One region of the Paenarthrobacter ilicis genome, then DNA from elsewhere that is predicted to be linked to it. Evidence: riboswitches for the same ligand, from Rfam matches in the RefSeq annotation. Region 1 holds a riboswitch; the other holds the start of a gene.
What was found. A riboswitch is a leader RNA that binds a small molecule or an ion and turns the genes downstream of it on or off. The one in region 1 is predicted to bind glycine.

Region 1 (10,615 bases):
GCCACCACCGAGCGTGCTGCCGGTGCCGAAATACACGTAGGCTGCCGTCGCGGCAACGGCCTGGGCGATCGTGGCCCCCGGGTCCGGGATGCCCCAGCTGGTGGTTGCGTTGGTGGCGGGATCGTATTCCCACAGGGACGGGGCGTTGGTGGTGAGTCCGCCGCCGGCCGCGTACACCCTGCCGTCAGGGGCCACGGCGAGCGCCCTGATATCGCGGTCACCCGTTTGGCCAACACCCACAGCCGGGGAGGCCGGAGTGTTGAGGTCCCAGCGGTAGATGTTCGGTTGGCCGTCCATGCCGTCGCGGAGCACGCCGGCGTAGAGGTACCGCCCGCTGGGATCTGCGGCCAGGGCCTGGATGCTGTAGCCCGAGCCCAGGTCCGTCCGCGACGTCACCCGTCCGGTCGGAAGGTGGTAGCCGATGATCCGCACGGGATTAAGGTTGCGGGATCCGATGTACACGGTGTCGCCCACCAGGAGTGAACTCATGAGGGAGAACTGCACGACGGCGGGCCCCAAGTCAGTGATCAGGGGCCCGGAAGCGGTCAAAGGCTTGGCAGCGTTGGCTGCGCCAGCGGACATCGAAGCGAACGCGGCGGCCAGTCCGGCCATTCCGCCGGTCTGAAGCAGCTGACGGCGATTCAGGGAAAAGGACATGGAAGGTCTCCTCATTGAGTATCCCGTTGGGGGGGTCCAGGGGGTGGTAGCTTCCGAGACGTTCCGGACACGTTCAGGGCACCTGCCATCCATGGTCCGTCCGCCCGCCGTCGAATTCCATGATTCGAACATTTTCAAACCTCGCGGTACCTATCGCTGCCCCGTCCGCGTGCATAAACTCGTGGCAACCACGTTCTGGTCTGTTCCGGAGAGGAGCGGCAGGTGAAAGCAGGCGTTGCACGCGAGGTACTCGAGGGCGAGTCGCGGGTGGCCGCCACGCCGGAAACTGTCCGGCAATTGACCGCACTGGGGCTCGATGTCGAGATTCAATCCGGCGCAGGCTCCGCTGCCGGTCACAGCGACCAGGAATACCGGGACGCAGGGGCCACGGTGGTGGCGGCCTTGGACCTCGGCTCCCTTGATGTTTTCTGCCACGTGCGCCCCATGGAACGTTCGACGGCGGCCGCCCTCCGCCGCGGTGCAGTGTCCATCGGGTTCGGGTCGCCGTCGTCGGAGCCGGCTACCGTCCAGGCGCTCGCCGCCGGCGGAATCACGGCGTTTGCCATGGAGCTGGTGCCCCGCATCTCCCGGGCGCAGTCCATGGACGCGCTCACCTCGCAAGCTTTGGTGGCCGGGTATCGCTGCGTTCTTGAGGCGGCCATTCGCCTGCCCCGGTTCTTTCCCCTGTACATGACGGCGGCCGGGACGGTCCCGCCGGCCAGGGTGTTGGTGCTGGGTGCAGGGGTGGCCGGATTGCAGGCCATTGGTACAGCCAAGAGACTCGGGGCGCGGGTGTCCGCCAACGACATCCGGCCGGCGTCCGCAGATGAGGTGGCGTCCATGGGTGGAACGTTCATCAAGCTGGACCTGGAAACGGCGGAAGCCAGCGGCGGTTACGCCCGCGAACTGAGCGCGGACAGGGGAGCGCTGCAACGGGCACTGCTGGCGCCGCACGTTGCCCAGTCGGACGTGCTGATCACCACCGCGGCCGTTCCTGGCAGGAGGGCCCCGGCCCTGGTCAGCCGGGACATGGTGCAGGGCATGAAAGCGGGCTCCGTGGTCATTGACCTCGCCGCGGAGTCGGGAGGCAACGTAGAGGGAAGCATCCCCGGACAAGAGATTTCAGTCCCGGCCAGCGGAGGTTTTGGCAGTGTCACGGTGGTGGGACTCAAGGATCCGGCATCGGCCATGGCAGCGGATGCATCGCGCCTTTACGCCAAGAACGTTGCCAACCTGCTGGCGCTCATGACCCGGGATGGCGTGGTGGCCCCCGACTTTGATGATGAGGTGGTGTCCGGGACCTGCCTGACCCACAACGGCAAGGTGGTCCACGCGCCCACAGCGGAAGCACTAGCGGCCCTCGCCGGCGATCCCGGGCCAGCCCACCAGCAATCCGTTCCCGTGGAAGGAGCGGGCTGATGGACGGCGTCAGTCTCCTGACCATCACGGTGCTGGCCGTCTTCGTGGGTTTTGAGGTGGTCAGCAAGGTATCCAGCACCCTCCATACGCCGCTCATGTCCGGAGCCAACGCCATCCACGGCATCATCCTGGTGGGGGCCATCATCGTGGCCGGGCAGGCACACGATCCGTGGGTGCTGGTTGTTGCGCTGTTGGCTGTTGTCCTTGCCACCGCCAACCTCGTGGGCGGCTTTGTGGTGACCGACCGCATGCTGGAGATGTTCCGCGGAAGGCAACAGCCGCCGTCGAACGCTGAAGCCGCCACACCGTCAGTCAAGCAGGGCCAGGCCCCTGCTTCCGGCGAGGAGGGGCGACGGTGACACTCCTTTCCCCAACGTGGACGGCGCTGTTGTATCTGGTGGCGGCGTCGTGCTTCATTTTGGCCCTGAGGGGCTTGAATTCGCCGCGTACTGCCCGGCGCGGAAATCTCCTGGGGGCGTTCGGTGCTTTGCTGGCCATTGCCACAGTGTTCCTGTCCGTAAAGCTGGACAACATCCCGTGGATTCTTGCGGCCATGGCGTTGGGCTCGGCCGTCGCGGCGCCGGTGGCACGCAGGGTGCAGATGACTCAGATGCCGCAGCTCGTGGCCCTGTTCAACGGCGTGGGCGGTGGAGCAGCGGCTCTGGTGGCGCTGCTGGAACTTCCCCACTCGGCGGACACGTGGGTTCGTGTGGCGATCGTATTCACGTTGCTGGTGGGCGCGGTGTCCTTCGCCGGTTCGGCGGTGACCTTTGCCAAGCTGCAAGGGCTCATGACTACCCGGCCCGTCACCTTTCCCGGGCTGCCGGTGCTCATGGGAGTGGTCCTGCTGGCGGCGGTGGCGGCCGGTGTCCTGGTGATCCTGAACGGCTCGCTTGTCTTGGCGGGTGTCTTAATGCTCCTGGGGCTAGGCGCCGGTATCTTCCTGGTCCTCCCGGTGGGTGGGGCCGACGTTCCGATCGTGATCTCGCTGCTGAATGCCTTCACCGGATTGGCCGTGGCTGCCTCGGGACTGGTGCTGGGCAACGTATTGCTGCTGGTGGCAGGGACATTGGTGGGAGCGTCCGGCACCATCCTGACCCGTGCCATGGCCGCCGCCATGGGCCGAAGCGTGGCAGGCATTATGTTCGGGGCCTTCAAAGGCGGCAGCACGGCCGGGTCCACGGAAGTGAGCAGCAGGCCGGTCCGTTCCTCCAGCGCCGAGGATGTTGCGGTGCTGCTCGGCTACGCGCAGCGTGTGATCATCGTCCCCGGCTACGGACTTGCTGTGGCACAGGGCCAGCATACGGCCGCGGAACTGGCAGCCACGTTGGAAGCCCGGGGGATCGAGGTGGACTTCGCCATCCATCCTGTGGCCGGCCGCATGCCGGGGCACATGAATGTCCTCTTGGCCGAAGCCAACGTTCCGTACGAGTCGCTGAAGGAAATGAGCGACATCAATGCGGACTTCAAGACCACCGACGTCGCGCTGGTAGTGGGCGCCAACGACGTCGTAAATCCTGCGGCCAAAACCACCTCCGGTTCGCCCATCTACGGGATGCCCATCCTGGAGGTCGCCGACGCCCGCCAAGTGGTGTTCCTCAAGCGGTCCATGCGCCCGGGATTCGCCGGGATCGAGAATGAGCTGCTTCATGAACCGCACACCACGTTGCTGTTCGGCGATGCCAAGGATTCGCTGACCAAAGTTCTGGGAGCGGTGAAGGCGCTGAACTGAACCCCCACACCCCCACGGAGAAGCAGCCCCGGGTGTGGCAGCTGCGGTGCTGTGACCAATGCCTCCCCACGCCGTCTGGTTAATAGCGTCATGTCCGGCCCGCCGCAGGCACCTGTCCTTTAAAGGAAGTGTGAGGTCCGGCAGCGAGGAGCAAACGGGTGCACTACAACAGAAGAGAGCCGCTGTTCGGAATCAGGCTCGAGCCCCTGCAGGGAAAACGGGTGACCAACTGGAGGTCCTTGGTGGGCCATACCGTCCAGATCTGGCATGGCAACCACGTGGTGGACCAAGGAGTGGTTGACGCGGTGACTGCTGATGGTGACGTTTTATGGCTGGTCCAACGGGGAGCTGTGGAGCGCCGGATGGTGGTCAAGGAACGCGGTGTGGGTCTGTGGATCCAGCTGGTTGGTTGAGGACCAGCCCGGTTCAAAGCCCGGCGCCTTTTTGAACCCAAAAGCCCGGCGTCCTCAAGGTGAGAACGCCGGGCTTTCAGGGTGCGCAGTCGCGCCGCAGTCCTAACGGAGGGTGCCGTTGTCCGGGTTGGGAACAACGCCGGAGTCGCGGGCGGCTGCCTGTGCTTTGAGGAGATCGCGGATCTCGGCCAGCAAAGCAGTGTCCGCCGGCAGCGGCTCTTCTTCGGGTTCCTCGGTGGCCAGGCGGTCCTTGACCAGGGAGTTGATCTTGTTCATGGGCGCTACGAAGATGAAGTAGACCACGGCCGCAGTGATCACAAACGTCACCAGCGCGGTGATGACGGCGCCGAAGTTGACGAACGTAGCGGGGTTGTTGTCCCAGATCTTGAAACCGAGTCCATCGGCGTTCATGCCACCGGCGGCGGCGATCACGGGGTTGATGATGTTGTTGGTGAAAGCAGCAACAAGCGCGGTGAAAGCGCTGCCGATGACAACGGCGATCGCCAGTTCGATCACGTTGCCGCGAAGAATAAAGTCCTTGAAACCCTTAAACATGGATGGTCCTCCGATTTGGGTGCGGGTGTCTGCCTCAGCAGACATCAAACTACCATCCCCGCGTTTCGGGTTTAAGGCCGGGATGTGATGGAGGGATGGGGAATTGGGGGTGGGATGTGATGGAGGGATGGTTTTTGGACTTGTTCGAGCGGAGCCGTTATGGTGTGAAGCGTGTCACCCAGTGTGATGCAACGCTTTTGATCTGCGGCGGGAGAGTCCTGCCGGTACATCCAGTCAGGCGCCGTAGGAGCAAATCCTCCCCAGGAATCTCTCAGGCCCATGTACCGCCGCGGGTAGGCAACTCTGGAAAGCAGTCCGGGTCACCGGGCTCACCGACGGTGCAAGCAGGAAACCATCCCTGCGGAATCTCTCAGGTCCAATACAGAGCGGGGAGGAACCCACGCAATCGTGGCGCTTAAGCAGGCGCCTGAATCATGGAGTTCCTTGTGACCGTTCAATCACATCACCCGCGGAGCGGCTTATCGGCGCACGACGCCGCGCTGGCAGCAGCCCCGGACGGGCAGCAATCCGGCAAGTACACAGCTCTGTACGAACAGCACAAAAAAGCCAACGCCTCCTTCACTGACTTCGGTGGCTGGCAGATGCCCCTTAAATACGAGTCCGAACTCGCCGAACACCACGCAGTCCGTAAATCAGCCGGCCTCTTTGACCTCTCCCATATGGGTGAAGTCTGGGTCACCGGCCCCGACGCTGCCGCGTTCCTGGACTACGCCTTGGCGGGCAAACTGTCCGGGATCCCGGTGGGCAAGGCCAAGTACTCCCTGATCTGCAATGCCGATGGCGGCATCATTGACGATCTGATCACCTACCGCAGGCCTTCTCCCCAGGAAAGCGTGGACAAGTACCTGGTGGTCCCCAACGCAGGCAATGCAGCTGCGGTGGCCGCGGCCTTGCAGGAGCGCGCGGCAGGGTTCGATGTCATGGTCGAAGATGCCTCTGCTGAAACGTCCCTGATCGCAGTGCAGGGGCCTGCCGCGGAAGCGATTCTGCTGGCGCTGGTCCCGGAAGAAGACCACGGTTTGGTGCGGGAGCTGAAGTACTACGCTGCGGTTGAGGTTCCGCTGACGTTCGACGGCGGGCCGCAGCACCTGCTCGTGGCACGGACGGGGTATACCGGCGAGGACGGGTTCGAGATCTACCTCTCCGCCGTGGATGCTCCACGTCTCTGGGAAGCGCTGCTTGGGGCCGGGGAGGGCCACGGCCTGATCCCCGCAGGCCTCGCTGCCCGTGATTCGCTGCGCCTGGAGGCGGGCATGCCGCTGTATGGCAACGAACTGACCCGGCACATCAATGCCTACACGGCGGGCCTGGGTTCGGTGGTGTCACTGACCAAGGACAGTGACTTCATTGGCAAGGATGCGCTGGCCGCGATCAAAGCAGCAGGTGTCGGCTCTGCACTGGGGCAGAAGCTCGTGGGCTTGAAGGGTGTTGGCCGTCGTGCCGCCCGTTCGCATTACGCGGTCCTGAAGAACGGTTCCCTGATCGGTGAGGTGACCTCCGGGCAGCCAAGCCCCACGCTGGGATACCCGATCGCTTTGGCGTACGTCGACGTCGAGCATTCTGCCCCGGGCACCACCGTTGAAGTGGATCTGCGCGGCAAGGCCGAACCGTTCGAAGTCGTCCAGCTGCCGTTTTATCGGCGCCAAAAACAAGCGAACCAGAAGACAGGAACGAAATGAGCAAAGTAGTTGCCGGGCTGAAGTACTCGGCCGAGCATGAATGGGTTGCCCCCGCTGAGGGGGACGGTCCCGTGGGGATCGGTATCTCTGCGGTGGCCGCCGACGCCCTGGGGGACATTGTGTACGTGGACCTGCCCGAGATTGGTTCTTCTGTGACCGCGGGGGCGACCTGCGGTGAGGTTGAATCCACTAAATCGGTATCCGATCTGTACTCGCCCGTGACCGGTGAGGTGACTGGGATCAATGACGCTGTTGTCAGCGACCCCGCACTCATCAACAACGATCCCTACGGTGCGGGCTGGCTGTTCAAGGTGGCTGCCACCGACGAAGGGCCGCTGATGAGCGCTGAAGATTATGCAGCAACCAATGGAGGAGAACTGTGAACGCTGAAACGTTGAACCATTACCAGCAGGTTGTGTCGGGGTCGTTGAATGCCCCGCTGTCCGAGCTGGATCCGGAGATCGCGGCGAAGATCGACGACGAACTGGGCCGCCAGCGCGATGGCTTGGAAATGATCGCCTCGGAGAACCACACTGCGGTTGCCGTGATGCAGGCACAGGGTTCGGTGCTGACCAACAAGTACGCCGAGGGCTACCCGGGGAAGCGTTACTACGGTGGCTGCGAACACGTGGATGTGGTGGAGCAGCTCGCGATCGACCGCTTGAAGTCCTTGTTCGGGGCCGGGTACGCGAACGTGCAGCCGCACTCCGGAGCGCAGGCCAACGCCTCGGTGATGCACGCGCTGATCAAGCCCGGCGACACCATCATGGGTTTGAACCTCGCCCACGGCGGGCACCTGACGCACGGCATGCGCATCAACTTCTCCGGCAAGCTCTACAACGTGGTCCCGTACGGGGTGCGCGAGGATACGCACACCGTGGACATGGCCGAGGTTGAGGCTTTGGCCCGGGAGCATAAGCCCGCCCTGATCGTGGCTGGCTGGTCCGCCTATGCGCGGCAGCTGGACTTCGCGGAATTCCGCAGGATCGCGGACTCGGTAGGCGCGTACTTGATGGTGGACATGGCCCACTTCGCTGGCCTGGTGGCCGCCGGGCTGCACCCCTCGCCCGTCCCGCACGCGCACGTCACCACGTCCACCACCCACAAGACCCTCGCCGGTCCGCGCGGCGGCATCATCCTCTCCAACGACGCCGACATCGCCAAGAAGATCAACTCGGCGGTGTTCCCGGGCCAGCAGGGCGGACCGCTGGAGCACGTGATCGCGGGCAAGGCCGTGGCGTTCAAAATCGCTGCCTCGGAGGAATTCCGTGAACGCCAGGAACGCGTCCTGGCCGGTTCCCGGATCCTCGCCGAGCGCTTGGTCCAGGACGATGTGGCAGCCAAGGGTATCGCCGTGGTGTCCGGCGGAACTGACGTTCACTTGGTGTTGGTGGACCTGCGCAACTGCGGGCTCGACGGCCAGCAAGCCGAGGACCGCCTCGCCGCGATCGACATCACCGTCAACCGCAACGCGGTCCCCTTCGATCCGCGCCCACCCATGGTTACCTCCGGCCTCCGCATCGGCACCCCGGCCCTCGCTACGCGCGGGTTCGGCGAAGCGGCCTTCCGCGAGGTGGCGGACATCATCGCCGAAGCATTGATCGCCGACGCCGGAACGGACCTTTCCGGGCTCCGTCACCGCGTGGAGGCACTCGCCGCTGCGCACCCGCTTTACCCCGGTACAGCCAACCTCAGCTGAACCCATTCCAGGGTCACCCTGCGGATTGTTCCGTTACACGGCATGATCCGCAGGGCCCCGGCCACCGGCCCCCGATCAACGGTGTGCCACCAGCTCTATGAAAGAAGTCCAGTGACTCTTGCACCTGAAGGCCGTAAGTTGCTGCGTGTTGAGCAGCGTAACGCGGCGGTACCTGTTGAGCGGAAGCCTGAGTGGATCAAGGCGAAGGTCCAGATGGGGCCTGAGTTTGTTCAGTTGAAGAACTTGGTGAAGAAGGAAGGCCTGCACACGGTGTGTGAGGAGGCCGGGTGCCCGAACATTTTTGAGTGTTGGGAAGATAAGGAAGCGACGTTCCTGATCGGCGGGTCCGAGTGCACCCGGCGCTGTGATTTCTGTCAGATCGATACCGGGAAGCCTTCGCCGGTGGACAGGTTCGAGCCCACGAAGGTGGCCCGCAGTGTCCAGGCGATGCAGTTGCGGTACGCCACGGTCACCGGGGTGGCCCGGGATGATCTGGAAGATGAGGGCGTGTGGTTGTACGCCGAAACGGTCCGGAAGATCCATGAGCTGAACCCGGGCACCGGGGTGGAGTTGTTGATCCCTGACTTTTCCGGCAAGCCTGAGCACATCGCGGCGATCTGCGAGTCCAAGCCTGAGGTGTTCGCGCATAACGTGGAGACCGTGCCGAGGATTTTCAAGCGGATCCGGCCGGCGTTCCGGTACGAGCGGTCCTTGGATGTCATCACCCAGGGCAGGGATTTGGGGATGGTCACCAAGTCCAACCTGATCCTGGGCATGGGTGAGACCCGTGAGGAGATCTCCGAGGCGTTGCGGGATCTGCACGGGGCCGGGTGTGACCTGATCACGATCACCCAGTACCTGCGCCCGTCCGAGCGGCACCTGCCCGTGGACCGGTGGGTCAAACCCCAGGAATTCGTGGACCTCCAGCACGAGGCCGAGGAGATCGGTTTCCTGGGCGTCATGTCCGGACCGTTGGTGCGTTCCTCGTACCGGGCCGGGCGGTTGTGGGCCACCGCGATGCGGAAAAAGGGCTGGGACATCCCCGAAGCCCTGGCCCACATCGAATCCTCCGGCACCACCCGCCAGGAAGCCTCCACCATCCTCGCCGCCGCCCACCACTAAGACCGCCGCCCCACTGGAACCTTCACGTGGCAGGACTCTCCGGTGACGTCGACCGGGTTGGGTTAAGCGCGCGGAGGGTGATGCCGCGCACTATCTGTCCCTTATCCCGGAGCAGCCCGGCGGCTGGAGCGTAACCTAGGAAAGGACGCCAGCGCCGTCGTCGTACGTTTGAATCTGCGACGAAAGGCGAGCCGCCCCTTGAAGGCTGTAGCGGAACTGTTCACCATGGGCCCGGGAAACAAGGACCACCATCCCGCCCTCCGCTGCGCTATTGGGGTGTTCGTTCCGCTGATTACGCTTGCGGTCCTGGGGCGCCTGGACCTTGCGGTGTTTGCCTCGTTCGGGGCGTTCACCGGCATCTATGGGCGCAACGAGCCCCACAGCGTCCGGTTCCGCAGCCAGCTGCGAGCCGGTACCTTCATGCTTTTCATCATTCTCTGCGCCACCCTGCTGGCACGCGCAGAACACCTCTGGGGGCTGGACAGCACCGCATATTCGTGGCTCCTGACTGCGGCAACCACCGTGGTGGCCGGTGCATGTTCAGTGGTGGTGGCGTTGTGGCGGCTCCGTCCGGGCGGTTCCCTGTTTCACATCTTTGCGTTCGCGGCCATCGCCTCCATTCCTGCGCAACCGCCGCTCTGGGAAGGGATGCTGGTGGCCGTGCTGACCACCGGGTTGTGCCTCCTGATAGGAATGTCGGCGCGGGTGGCGAAGAGCCACCGTACTCCGTGGAAGCGTCCCCCGCCCATCCGCCACACTCCTGCCGAACTCAGGGCCATCTGGCTGGAAGGCGGTGGCTACTTGATCGCCGCAGGGCTGGCCGGGACCATTGCCACCCTGGTGGGGGAGCGTTTGGGCTTCGGGCACACGTACTGGGCAATGGTTGCCGCGGTGGTGCCGCTGGTAGGCCACTCAACGCGCCATCGTGTGAGCCGGGGCATCCAAAGAATTGTGGGGACAGTGGCGGGCCTGGTGCTCTTGGCCGGCATTCTGTGGCTGAACCCTGCGCCCTGGGTGATGGTGCTGGTGATAGCCGCCTGCCAGTTCGGCGCGGAGATGTTTATTGCCAGGCAGTACTTTGTGGCCCAGCTTTTCGTGACGCCGCTGGCGCTCATTGCCACGCTTCTGGCGGCTCCCGTGGATCCGGGGTTACTCCTGAGGGATCGCATCATTGAGACCGTTATTGGCGCGGTGGTGGGTGTTGCCGTAGTGGTGGCACCGGCTCTTTGGAGGCGCTGGCGAGTGCGCTGACCGACGGTCCTTTAGGGCATTGGCTGCGTGATTTCAAGTATTCATCTATGCTTATTTGGTTAGACAA
Region 2 (10,615 bases), 2.9 Mb from region 1:
AAGTACCTGGGTAGGACGCAAAACACCAAGAGCGGCGGGGTACCCCCGCCGCTCTTGGCCTGCGGTGTCATTTGGAGGACTGCCCTCCGGAGCGACGCCGTCACCTCTGTCAATGCTCTGAAAAGGTTTCTTAAGGTTTCGGAGGCACAGTGGTTGAGTTCTTTCGCCTGTGGCGCCACGACAGGAAAAGACCCCAAAATCCGAGAGCCACAGCTAAGACTGCTGCAACTCCTCGCCACCAGACAAAAGGCTGCCACAGCGCGAACAGTATCGCCCAGGCGAAGAACGAGGCGCTTATCCAAGGATTCGGAATTTTATTGGCCACGTGGCCACCTTTCGGATGTGCTAAGGAAGAAGCAGACTACCAGCCGGCACAACTGGCAAGGGTGAGTCCGATGCCCGTCAACGTACCGGCGAGGGCCCAGCCGACCACTGCTCCACCTGGGGCGAACACAGTAACCATGCCCAAACCCACCCCAGCGGCGCAGGTCCAAGTGATGCTTCCAGCGCTGGCACCGATGTTCAAGTGCGCAACTTGCTTGCCGCCGATGTAGACGTCAAGGTAACCCGGGCAGGTGCTCGGGTCATTGTTAGTCCAGCTGTGGGAAACCCCAAGGTTGATGCAGAACGAATAATATTGTCCCGCCGGTTCTCGCAGTTCATGCCCCCCGGGTTCAGATTGAGACGCAGAAATGGATTGTGCTGCTACCGCAGGCTAGGCGGCGCCGGCAGGCGCCAGTCCCGCGAACAACAAGCTTGCGCAGGCTGCCAGTATGGCAGCGACTTTGCTGATGTGTTTCAGAACCATGATTACCCCATTGTCATGTTGATGAACAGATCTAACATAATATTCATATTTGATTGACAGAACGTGTCATAGGGCGATCGAACCTAGAAATCGTTATGCATTCCAGGCGATTCGACTACCTACACGCACTCAATCGTCTTGGGGCATAGGTCCGCCGAGATGCGGTGTCCGTTACTCAATGCCATCCAATCAACAGTAGGTTCCGAAATGCCGAGCAGGAAGAGTCACCACCCATGCCCGGTAAAGGATCCTCTTGCGGGCCCCTCGAAAGCAGGGTGCCGAGTATGGCGAACGATTGGTGCGGACTCACAGTGGAGGCAAAACAACTCGCGTATCTCCAAATTCGAGCGTGACCTCGGTGGAGACGTCTAAGTCAGCGGGAGTCTTGACTGCGTATGTACGCGGGGCCATATCGGCTGAACAGTCTTGCCCGCCACGGGTTGCAAGGTTCAATTTAACGTGGTGGGGATTGAGGACCTCGATTGAAGACGGGAAGGCAGGACAGCTTGAACTGCCGCTGAGGACGACAGCAAACATTGCACCGGCATCCAGCCAGCCGGCCACGGGGACAGGAGAAGGGAACGACGGATCCTCGGCCCAGGAACCTGGATTAGCGGTAATCGCCTCCGACGGAAGTCCTCCGCTAAATTCAGATTCGGAAATTGTTGGCGGCGCAGCCGAACATCCGGTGAGTACTGCTGCCAAGCCGAATACCTTAAGCCGAAGTGAAGTCCCCATGTAACCGAGGCTACGCTGTCGATCCGCTCAGGTGTCGGTCAAGCCCGTATCCTCCGCACGCCACCATGGGCCCTTTGGGAGATCCTTCACCGGACGCTGAGAGGCCTTTGCGCTTTGCGAAGCCGAGCAAGGCCAAGAATCGTTAGGGCTGCTGTGCCCAGCAGAACCAGAATTAGCAGCCCCAGCAAGGGAAGCTCATGGATGGCGAGCTGGGGGATGCGACGCGAGGGCACTGCCAGCACACCCACAAAGGCGCCGATCAGACCAAAGTAGCTACCGGTCATGAAGCTGCGATGGGCACGGATGTTCCTTTTTCGGACAGCCCACAGTCCTGCCGTCAGTGTGCAAAACGTTAGAACCGAGAGTGCATGGAGCCAATTAAACCCGCCGTCTATGGTTCGGATTCCGAAAGAGGTCAGCACCACGATGTACATGGAAGCAACCCAGATTCGGCCTACAACCTTATGAAGGCTGCCGCCTTTGGTCCGCCGCAGCAGGTTAACGGCTCCAAATATGAGTGCATAGCTTGCGGCTATTGCGTGCACAGAGATCAGGACGGTCCAAGAGGAAGGCATACACCGGAGCGTAGCGGACCCGGAATTCCCCGGCTTCTTCTTTACGGCCTGTGCCGTCGCTCCGCACTTCGGGTGCAGGCCCACTAACTGTGACAGCTGGTCCATGCGTCCGCTAAGGGATCCCTAACCGTACGGCCGGCATCTGGATTAAGGACACCTGTTTGACGCAGAGTGGTGCAGGGCCGTTTTCCAGGGGGAGTGTCACGATCTGCGATCAGGACTAACATTCGGTCATGCCAGTTCGTCGCATTATCCGCCTGTTTCCTGACTATGGTCATTTATGGCCGCTCTGGGAGAACAGCACGGCCGAGCACCCGACCAAGTACACCATGGAGCCGGCGGACTTCGGACTCTCACCGGCGCTCACCGCCCGGCTTCGAGCATGGTACGACGCCTGGGAAGTGGAAAAATTGCACGTGAGCGGCTGGAGTTCGCCGGATGCTGAGAACGCTTGGAGAGCTGAGGGAGCGAAGATTGCTGAGCAGCTTCGCGACGAGATCGGAGCCTTCGCGGATGTGGGATACGACGTATAACAGCCACGGCGATCAAGACGGCAATGCCCTCAACTGCGCTCCCGGTAAAGGATACTCTACCGCGCTCCTAATAAGGTTCTAAGTGCTTCCACAGCAGTCGTCAGCTCCTCGCCGGGATCCAGGACGAACTCACCATTGGCCGCCCAAGGATCCAGCCGGTCTGGGGCGGCTAACTCGATGAATACGCGTAAGTGCCCCACGTGTTTCGCTGAGAGTCGGAAGTCGTGTTCCAGTGAATTAAATTCTTTGAGGCCATCCCACCCGCGCCAATTGGTTTCAAGTTCCTCAAAGTAGGAAAGAAGGTGCCAGAATCCATCGACGTCGTAGATCTCTGTTTCGGCGCGAAGCCCGTCGAGATCTGCTGTGACCGTGAGGTAGTCGGAAGTACCGTCAGAGTTTCGCTTTCGATCATCGATGCAGAGGTGGAGAGTCCCCTTATGGCCGATGGAAATCTCACTCATGAGCTGCGGAAAGGTCGGGAACTGTCATAGAGGAGATCCTAGATGCTTCTGCACCAAGTCTCCTCTCGAGATTGTCCGATAGCCGATCCCTCAGCGTGCGTCGCACTTAGACTGCGTGGATTCTGTTTTGCAGGTCCTTTACGTGCTGGACGTCTTAGTGCTGTCGGCCGTCGATTTGGGTGTTCCAGATCAGGTGTTCTTGATCTTGGATGACCTTCCGGATCTCCCAAGCGCAGGAGTTGTTCCTTTCGTCGTACTCATTGGTTTTCTCCGCGGGTTCTCGGGCAGCTAATTGGGTTTCCCAGTCCACGAGCTGCTGGGTGATCCTGAGGTCGGTGACGTCGCGGATCATTTTGTCGATGGCCAGTGTTGCGTAGACCTGGGTGGAGGTAACGTCGAAGGGGTAGAGGTCGTTGTCTTTGTACAAGTTACGAATGACCGTCATCTGCTTCCGGTTCGGGTAGAACTCCCTAACAGATCTGCCATTGGCTTGGGTCCACTGGAGCACCGAGTAGGCGGCAGTGTATTCCTGGACTTCCGGTGGTGCTTCGAGCAGCGGGGGCGTGACACTCACACTTATGCTCTCGCTCCCTGTGCCACCAGTGGCGTAGGTGGGCGACGCAAGGACGCCGTACTCCTCCAGCCCTACACTCAACGACGCCGATGCAGGATAGCTGGCATAGCGTTGAACGCTCTTTTCGAACTCTTTCAACGCTTCGTCCCACGGTGTCGGCTTACGAAACGGTTGATACCCCAGCGAAGGATAAACAACGTCCGGGTTCGGGTTTGCAGAGCCCAAGGAATAGAGCGCATTCCCTAGGACGGGATCGTCAACCCGGGGGCGCTCAAGGTCCTCATATCCGGCTCTGGCCTCAGCCAAGGTGTACCTCTTGGCCCATGGCTCATCACCGGCTGGTTCATGGAGGGATTCGATAATAAACCCCCGCCCGTTCGGTACGTAAAAGTCCTCCTCGAATGGGTCAAGGCCTAGGTTCCTGCAGATATCAACCAATGTCTCGTGAGGGAAGCAGTCCAAAGGCCGCGGCAGTGAGTACTGCTCCGTGTCCTCAAGGTCGTACGGCTCTCCGTTCTCGCTGAACCGCCAGGGCTCGAAGTCTTCAAGACTGAGGCCTCTGCGGAAGCCGTTCTCGTTATAGACCGTCAGGTTCCGGCTTCCCCACCGTCCCCTTGCAGGCTCATCCGGCATGCGCTTGATGTTCTTCGGGACGTCCTCCACTTGGACTGTGGTGAGTCCGCGGGCTGCGGCGAAGTGTTCCCCTATGGGTCCCCGACTCGAGGTGTCGTGGGTGTTTTCCATGACAGCTGTCCACTCGGGGTTAGTGGTCTCCAACAGAAGCCAGCGCTGACCGTAGCCCAGCGGCAACAACTTACCCAGTAACTCCCTTAGAGTGCCCCGGTATTCAGTGATCCCGAAGCCAGGCGCCGGCTGGTAATGGCTCTCTTGAGCCCACTGCCTCCACTCAATGACGGCTTCATCAAGAGGCCGTTGAAGAAAGCCGATCGTGTTGGTGACCGGCGCCCATTCCCCACCAAGCAGCAGCTTGGCAGCAAGTTTCTGGGCAGGACTCTGTCGTGGTGGCATTTCGTGGGCTCCTCAGCAACATCATGAGAGTCAGGCGAGATTCAGCTGACGCTGAGAGCCTAATTTCGTAAAGCCTCCCACAACCCCCTTCGACGTCAGAAATACTAAAGTCGCGCTCTGGCAGGCTAATCTGCACGCCCGTAAGACGGTCCGCCACCGGGCGCCGTGCCGCCCAAGTTAACGTGCGTGAATCTTCCCGGCGTTCAGGGGTTCCCGGATTCCCGTAAGACCCGCCCGTAAAACTGCCCGGTGAAGGTGCCCTAAACGCTACACGCCTGCCCTGCAAGTAACGGGTGATTTTCACCGGCCCGCTTGCCATGAAAGATCACAGCAAACCTGTTGCGACGATCGGTGGAAATCGCCGTTCCCACATGGTGCCTGCTGCAACCTGGTGCCCCCGGTGCCCGGCGTGGTTGAGCTAATCCAGGCCCAGGAAGGTGCGGAGCGTCCGCAGGGAAACGGCACGTACCGCGGACAGTGCCCTGTGGATATTCGCGTCGCGTGTCAGTAATCCGAGGTCCCCAACGTCTCCGTCGGCGCTCTCCGCGGACGGCGGCGCCAGCAGGAGTTCCGTGTTGGCTTCGGCAGCGTGGTCGATGCCGGCCAGCAAGGCCACCATTTCGCGGCGATGGTCGCTGAAAAGTTCAGGCCACAAACCGGGGGGTGCGAGGTCAATCAGGGCAGGAAGGTTCACCTGGTCCGGGGCGTTCCATTCGGCGGCCAAGGCAGAGGCTTCTACCCCGCGGGCAAGGGATTCGAACCGGAAGTTCTCCAGGACTTTTTCGAGTTCGGACGCGGTGAAATCCAGCCGGTGCCAGTTGCCGGCCCGGAGGTGCAGGAGCTGGGTTTCGAGAAGGAAGAGCAGGAAATCCAGTTGTCTTCGTTGTCGCCACAGCGTTGCCGATAGCTCGTCCGCCCCCACGGTTCCCCAATTCATTTTATGGCCCACCAAAATTACGATTTGGCAGGGTTTATCTGTACTTCTGTTGAGCGTACACGCACAGCGCTTTTGAGGTGGTATGTTCACTGAATACGTAGCTGATTGGACGCCCCAACTGCGATGCTTTGATTGGTCTCTGGCATCGACCCAGCAGGAGGAAACCCGGTTGGCTCTTGACACTCCGGTCTCATGGGGGGACTCACTCTTGAATCGCGAACAGCGCAACGAGCTGGTGTTGCAGCACCTTCCGCTCGTTGGTTACCTGGTCTCTGACCTTTGTGCGCGCGCATCGCATTTGTCGCGCGATGATTTCGCTTCTGTCGGTGCCGTTGCCCTCATAACGTCTGCTGATTCCTTCGATCCGGACCTTGGCGTTCCTTTTGGCGCCTTTGCGCGGCGAAGGATCGTGGGCGCCTTCGCGGACGAGATGCGCGCGGGTGACTGGGCAACGCGGTCGGCCCGCAAACGGATCAAGGAAACCCTGGCTGTCCAGGAAACCCTGACCAGTTTGTTGGGACGGGGACCCAGCGTGGCCGAAATGGCATCAGCGCTGGGCGTCGAGCGGAGCCACGTTGAGGCCGCCTTGGTGGACGCGTCCCGGACGTTGACTTCCTTGGACGACGTCGTGGCGGACACGGTGGCGTCGCCCACCGACTCCCCGGAACACTCTGTCCTAGCCGACGAGCGCATCAAGTACCTCCGCGCCGCCGTCGACGCCCTCCCGGAAAAAATGCGTTTCGTGATCCAGGAGATCTACCTCGCGGGGCGGTCGGTGAAGGACCTCGCGGACGAACTTGGTTCTACGCATGCCGCCGTGTCCCAGCAGCGGGCCGAAGGCATTCGTCTGATGCGTGACGGCCTCGCGGCCCACTATGCGGACTCGCCAGGCCAGGCATTCGAACCTGAGTCGCGCATTACAGCCCGCCGTCGCAACGATTACCTCTCGGCATTGGCCACGGCAACCACCGGGGGCATTACCCGTGGCCTGGGCCTGGGAGCCTCACTCAACAACGCGGTGTAGGTCCGGCTGAGCGTTGGTTTGCCTTTGGGGCCTTAGGTCGCCTTGGGCACGTTGCGCAGCAGGATGGCCGCCAGCACTGCCGTGCCCGCCATCAGCACCAACCCGATCGCCGCCGTGATGTGGACGCCGGAATCGAAAGCGATGGTGGCCGCGGCGGTCAAGGCTTCGCCCAGGGGTGCGGACAGCGTGGACGCTGCGTCCACGGCGCCTGCGAGCGTTTCCTTGGACTGTGCGGCAACTTCGGTGGAGATGCCGTCCGGGATGATGAGGTTGTGCTGGTAGGACGCGGTGAGGATTGACCCCAGGACAGCCGTGCCCAGCAGCGAACCGAGTTCGTATCCGGTTTCCGAAATGGCCGAGGCCGCGCCGGATTTATCGGCCGGGACGGAGGCCAGGATGAGGTCATTGGAGATGGTTTCCGCCGCTCCAACGCCTACCGCCAGCACAGTCAGGGCCGAAAGCAGGAACAACGGTCCGTTGCCGTGGTCACCCACCATGGCCACCAGATAGCCCACGGCGCTGAGCGTCAGGCCACCGGCCACCACAAACCCGGGCCGCACGCGCTTGACCAGCGGGACCACCAGCAAACCGGCAACGACTGTTGCAAGGAGCGCTGGGATCATGGCGATGCCGGCTTCCATGGGGGACTGCCCTTCCACCAGCTGCAGGTGCTGGGCGAAGAAGTAGATGAAGCCCGTCATGGAGAACAAGGACAGTACGTTGGCAACGATTGCCGTGCTGAACACCGTGTTCTTGAAGAGGGTGACGTCCAGCATGGGGGAGTCAATCCGCTGTTGCCGGCGGACGAACAGGATGCCCATCACCAGGCCGAAAATCATGAAGGCTGCGGCCGAGGCTCCAAAACCGTGGACGGCCAGCTCCTTGATGCCGTAAACGAACGGCGCCATGGTGAAGACGGAGAGCGCGATGCTGGGAACATCAACGCGCCCGGGATGTGCATCCTTGGACTCAGGAATCAGCACCCGCCCGAAAGCCAGCAGCGGGAGCAGCAGGAACGCCGCAACCAGGAACACTGCGCCCCACCAGAAGTGCTCCACCAGCCACCCGCCGAAGATCGGGCCCAGGGCGGCGCCACCGGAGAACCCGGCCGCCCACACTGCGATCGCCAAGCGGCGGCGGTTGGGGTCAGTAAAGATGTTCCGGATCAGGGAGAGGGTTGAGGGCATCAGCATGGCGCCAAAAACACCCAGTCCGGCGCGCCCGGCGATGAGCCATTCCGCGGTGGGCGCGAATGCCGTAGCAGCCGAAACCGCAGCGAAGCCTGTGCTGCCGATCAGAAGCAGCCGGCGTCGTCCGATCCTGTCACCCAGGTTGCCCATGGACACCAGCAGCGCGGCCAATACCAGCGGGTAGGCGTCCACGATCCAGAGGAGCTGGATCCCGCCGACGTTCAACGAACGGGCGATTTCCGGCAGGGCGAAGGTCAATGCGGTGTTGTCCACCGCAACCAGCAGGACGGGGAACATCAGGAGTGCCAGGGCAAGCCAGTCGCGCCAAGGAGCGCGCGGGCCCATGGCGGGACGAGCGGACTGGGAGGCGTGGATGACAGACTGCGAAGGCATGTCATCAACTGTACCGTCCAGACGGTACAGTTTCAAATGGAATGCACAAACGCTATAGGGAATGATGGTTACATGCCACGGAAACCAGTCGCCAGGGACGCAGTCCTTGATGCATACGAGTCCCTGCTCATTGACGTGGGGGAGCGGGCAGCCACCCTGGACGCCGTGGCCAAAAGGGCCGGTGTCTCCAAGGGAGGCTTGCTGTACCACTTCCCCAATAAGGAAGCGCTGATCAGTGCCCTGCTGGAACGTTTGGATGCCCTGGGCCAGGAGGACATTGAGCAGATGAAAGCAGCCGAGGACGGGGCGGCAGCCTACTTCATCCGTTCCTCCGTGTGGGCGGGAACTCCCATGGACCGGGCGTTCGTGGCCGCCACCCGCCTGGCCGAGGTGGCCCATGAAGAAACCCGACGCCGGTTTGCCGGTATCCAGAAGCAGTGGTTGGACGTCCTTGCCGAAGACGTTGGTCCGGAAGTGGCGAAGGCCGTGAGCTACATGGGGGATGGGCTGTACTTCAACGCCATGTTCGAAAGTGGCCAGGAAGAGGGCAACAATCGGCGGGAGGCCGACGTCGAAATCCTGCTGGCTGTTGTGGAGCGCCTGCGGAAGTAGCGATTCATCCATTTGCCGCCGCGCCCGTGACATAGGACAATTAGTCATGTGGCGCGGCCAACACGGCGCTGCGTATAACTGAACAAGCCTTTGATCTGCGGCGGGAGAGTCCTGCAAGCATGTGATGCAGGCGCCGTAGGAGCAAATCCTCCCCAGGAATCTCTCAGGCCCACGCACCGCCGCGGCAAGGCAACTCTGGAAAGCAGTCCGCTCAGCCGGGCTCACCGACGGTGCAAGCAGGCACACCAGCCTGCGGAAACTCTCAGGTCCAATACAGAGCGGGGAGGAACCCGAGCCACTGCGGCATACCCAAATGCCGCCCAACCTATGGAGTTCCTTCGTGACGGTTAGTTCTGCCTCCACCACCTTCGTCGATCGGCACATCGGTGCCCGTCGCCAAGCCGATATTGACACCATGCTCAAGACCGTGGGTTACGGCACCGTTGACGCGCTGGTTGATACCGCGGTTCCCAACGACATCCGGCAGGACGTGGCGCTCACCCTGCAAAACGCCCTGAGCGAAGTTGAGGTTCTTGCCGAGCTCCGCAAGCTCGCCTCCAAGAACAAAACTGCCGTGCAGATGATCGGCCAGGGCTACTACGACACCGTGACGCCGCCGGTGATCCGCCGCAACATCCTGGAATCGCCCGCCTGGTACACCGCCTACACCCCCTACCAGCCGGAAATTTCGCAGGGCCGCCTCGAAGCGCTCCTCAACTTCCAGACCATGGTCCAGGACCTTGTTGGCCTGCCGATTGCCAATGCGTCCCTTCTGGATGAAGCAACCGCTGTTGCCGAGGCCGTGCTGATGATGCGCCGTGCCAACAAGAACAAGGCCGCGCAGGATGGCAAGACCGTCCTGGACGCCGACTGCCTGCCGCAGACCATCGCGATCGTGAAGGGCCGCGCGGAAGCGCTTGGCTTTGAGGTTGAGGTGGCCGATCTGTCCCTGGGCCTCCCCGAAGGCACCATCAACGGCGTCGTCCTGCAGCAGCCGGGTGTCTCCGGCCGCGTGTTCGACCACTCCGCCGTCATCGCTGAGGCGAAGGAACGCGGCGCACTGGTCACTGTGGCTGCCGATCTCCTTTCCCTGACGCTCATCACCCCTCCCGGTGAGCAGGGTGCCGACATTGCTGTTGGTTCCGCGCAGCGCATGGGTGTTCCGCTGTTCTTCGGCGGCCCGCACGCGGCCTACATGGCCGTCCAGAAGGGGCTGGAGCGTTCCATGCCCGGCCGCCTGGTGGGCGTCTCCAAGGACGACGCCGGCGTCCCCGCTTACCGCTTGGCGCTGCAGACACGTGAGCAGCACATCCGCCGTGAGAAGGCCACCTCCAACATTTGTACGGCACAGGCATTGCTGGCCATCGTGGCCTCCATGTACGCCGTCTACCACGGTCCCGAGGGCTTGAAGGCGATCGCCGAAACCGCCCACAGCCACGCCCGCACGCTCGCAGCGTCACTGAAGGCGGCCGGCGTCGACGTCCTCCATGGCTCCTTCTTCGACACCGTCACCGTCCGCGTTCCCGGCAAGGCTGCGGAGATCGTGGCCGCCGCTGAGGCCAAGGGCATCAACCTCCGGGGCATCGATGCTGACACCGTGGGTATGTCTGTTGATGAAACCACGACGACGGCGGTTGTCGCCGACGTTGCATCGGTCTTCGGCGCTTCGGTACTTGAGTCGGCGGATGGCTTCGCCCTGGAATCCTCCGTGGAGCGCACCAGCGATTTCATGCAGCACCCG

Region 2: linked by a shared signal. The riboswitch ahead of gcvP (aminomethyl-transferring glycine dehydrogenase) and the one ahead of gcvT (glycine cleavage system aminomethyltransferase GcvT) in region 1 are both predicted to bind glycine.

Annotation. Positions count from the first base shown of each region.
Region 1 is NZ_JAFBCD010000001.1:3,793,521-3,804,135, reverse strand. Features, by position in the region: gene JOE60_RS17420 (hypothetical protein) at 1-657, opposite strand, end outside; gene JOE60_RS17415 (Re/Si-specific NAD(P)(+) transhydrogenase subunit alpha) at 880-2,076, shown strand; gene JOE60_RS17410 (NAD(P) transhydrogenase subunit alpha part 2) at 2,076-2,435, shown strand; gene JOE60_RS17405 (NAD(P)(+) transhydrogenase (Re/Si-specific) subunit beta) at 2,432-3,808, shown strand; gene JOE60_RS17400 (hypothetical protein) at 4,030-4,221, shown strand; gene mscL (large conductance mechanosensitive channel protein MscL) at 4,324-4,776, opposite strand; glycine riboswitch at 4,975-5,073, shown strand; glycine riboswitch at 5,074-5,171, shown strand; gene gcvT (glycine cleavage system aminomethyltransferase GcvT) at 5,277-6,476, shown strand; gene gcvH (glycine cleavage system protein GcvH) at 6,473-6,859, shown strand; gene glyA (serine hydroxymethyltransferase) at 6,856-8,175, shown strand; gene lipA (lipoyl synthase) at 8,287-9,297, shown strand; gene JOE60_RS17370 (FUSC family protein) at 9,496-10,548, shown strand.
Region 2 is NZ_JAFBCD010000001.1:907,146-917,760, forward strand. Features, by position in the region: gene JOE60_RS18475 (DUF2306 domain-containing protein) at 1,633-2,226, opposite strand; gene JOE60_RS04315 (hypothetical protein) at 2,355-2,654, shown strand; gene JOE60_RS04320 (DUF6228 family protein) at 2,711-3,115, opposite strand; gene JOE60_RS04325 (hypothetical protein) at 3,270-4,718, opposite strand; gene JOE60_RS04330 (flagellar protein FlgN) at 5,137-5,655, opposite strand; gene JOE60_RS04335 (sigma-70 family RNA polymerase sigma factor) at 5,864-6,679, shown strand; gene JOE60_RS04340 (MFS transporter) at 6,712-8,262, opposite strand; gene JOE60_RS04345 (TetR/AcrR family transcriptional regulator) at 8,335-8,874, shown strand; glycine riboswitch at 8,966-9,063, shown strand; glycine riboswitch at 9,065-9,161, shown strand; gene gcvP (aminomethyl-transferring glycine dehydrogenase) at 9,215-10,615, shown strand, end outside.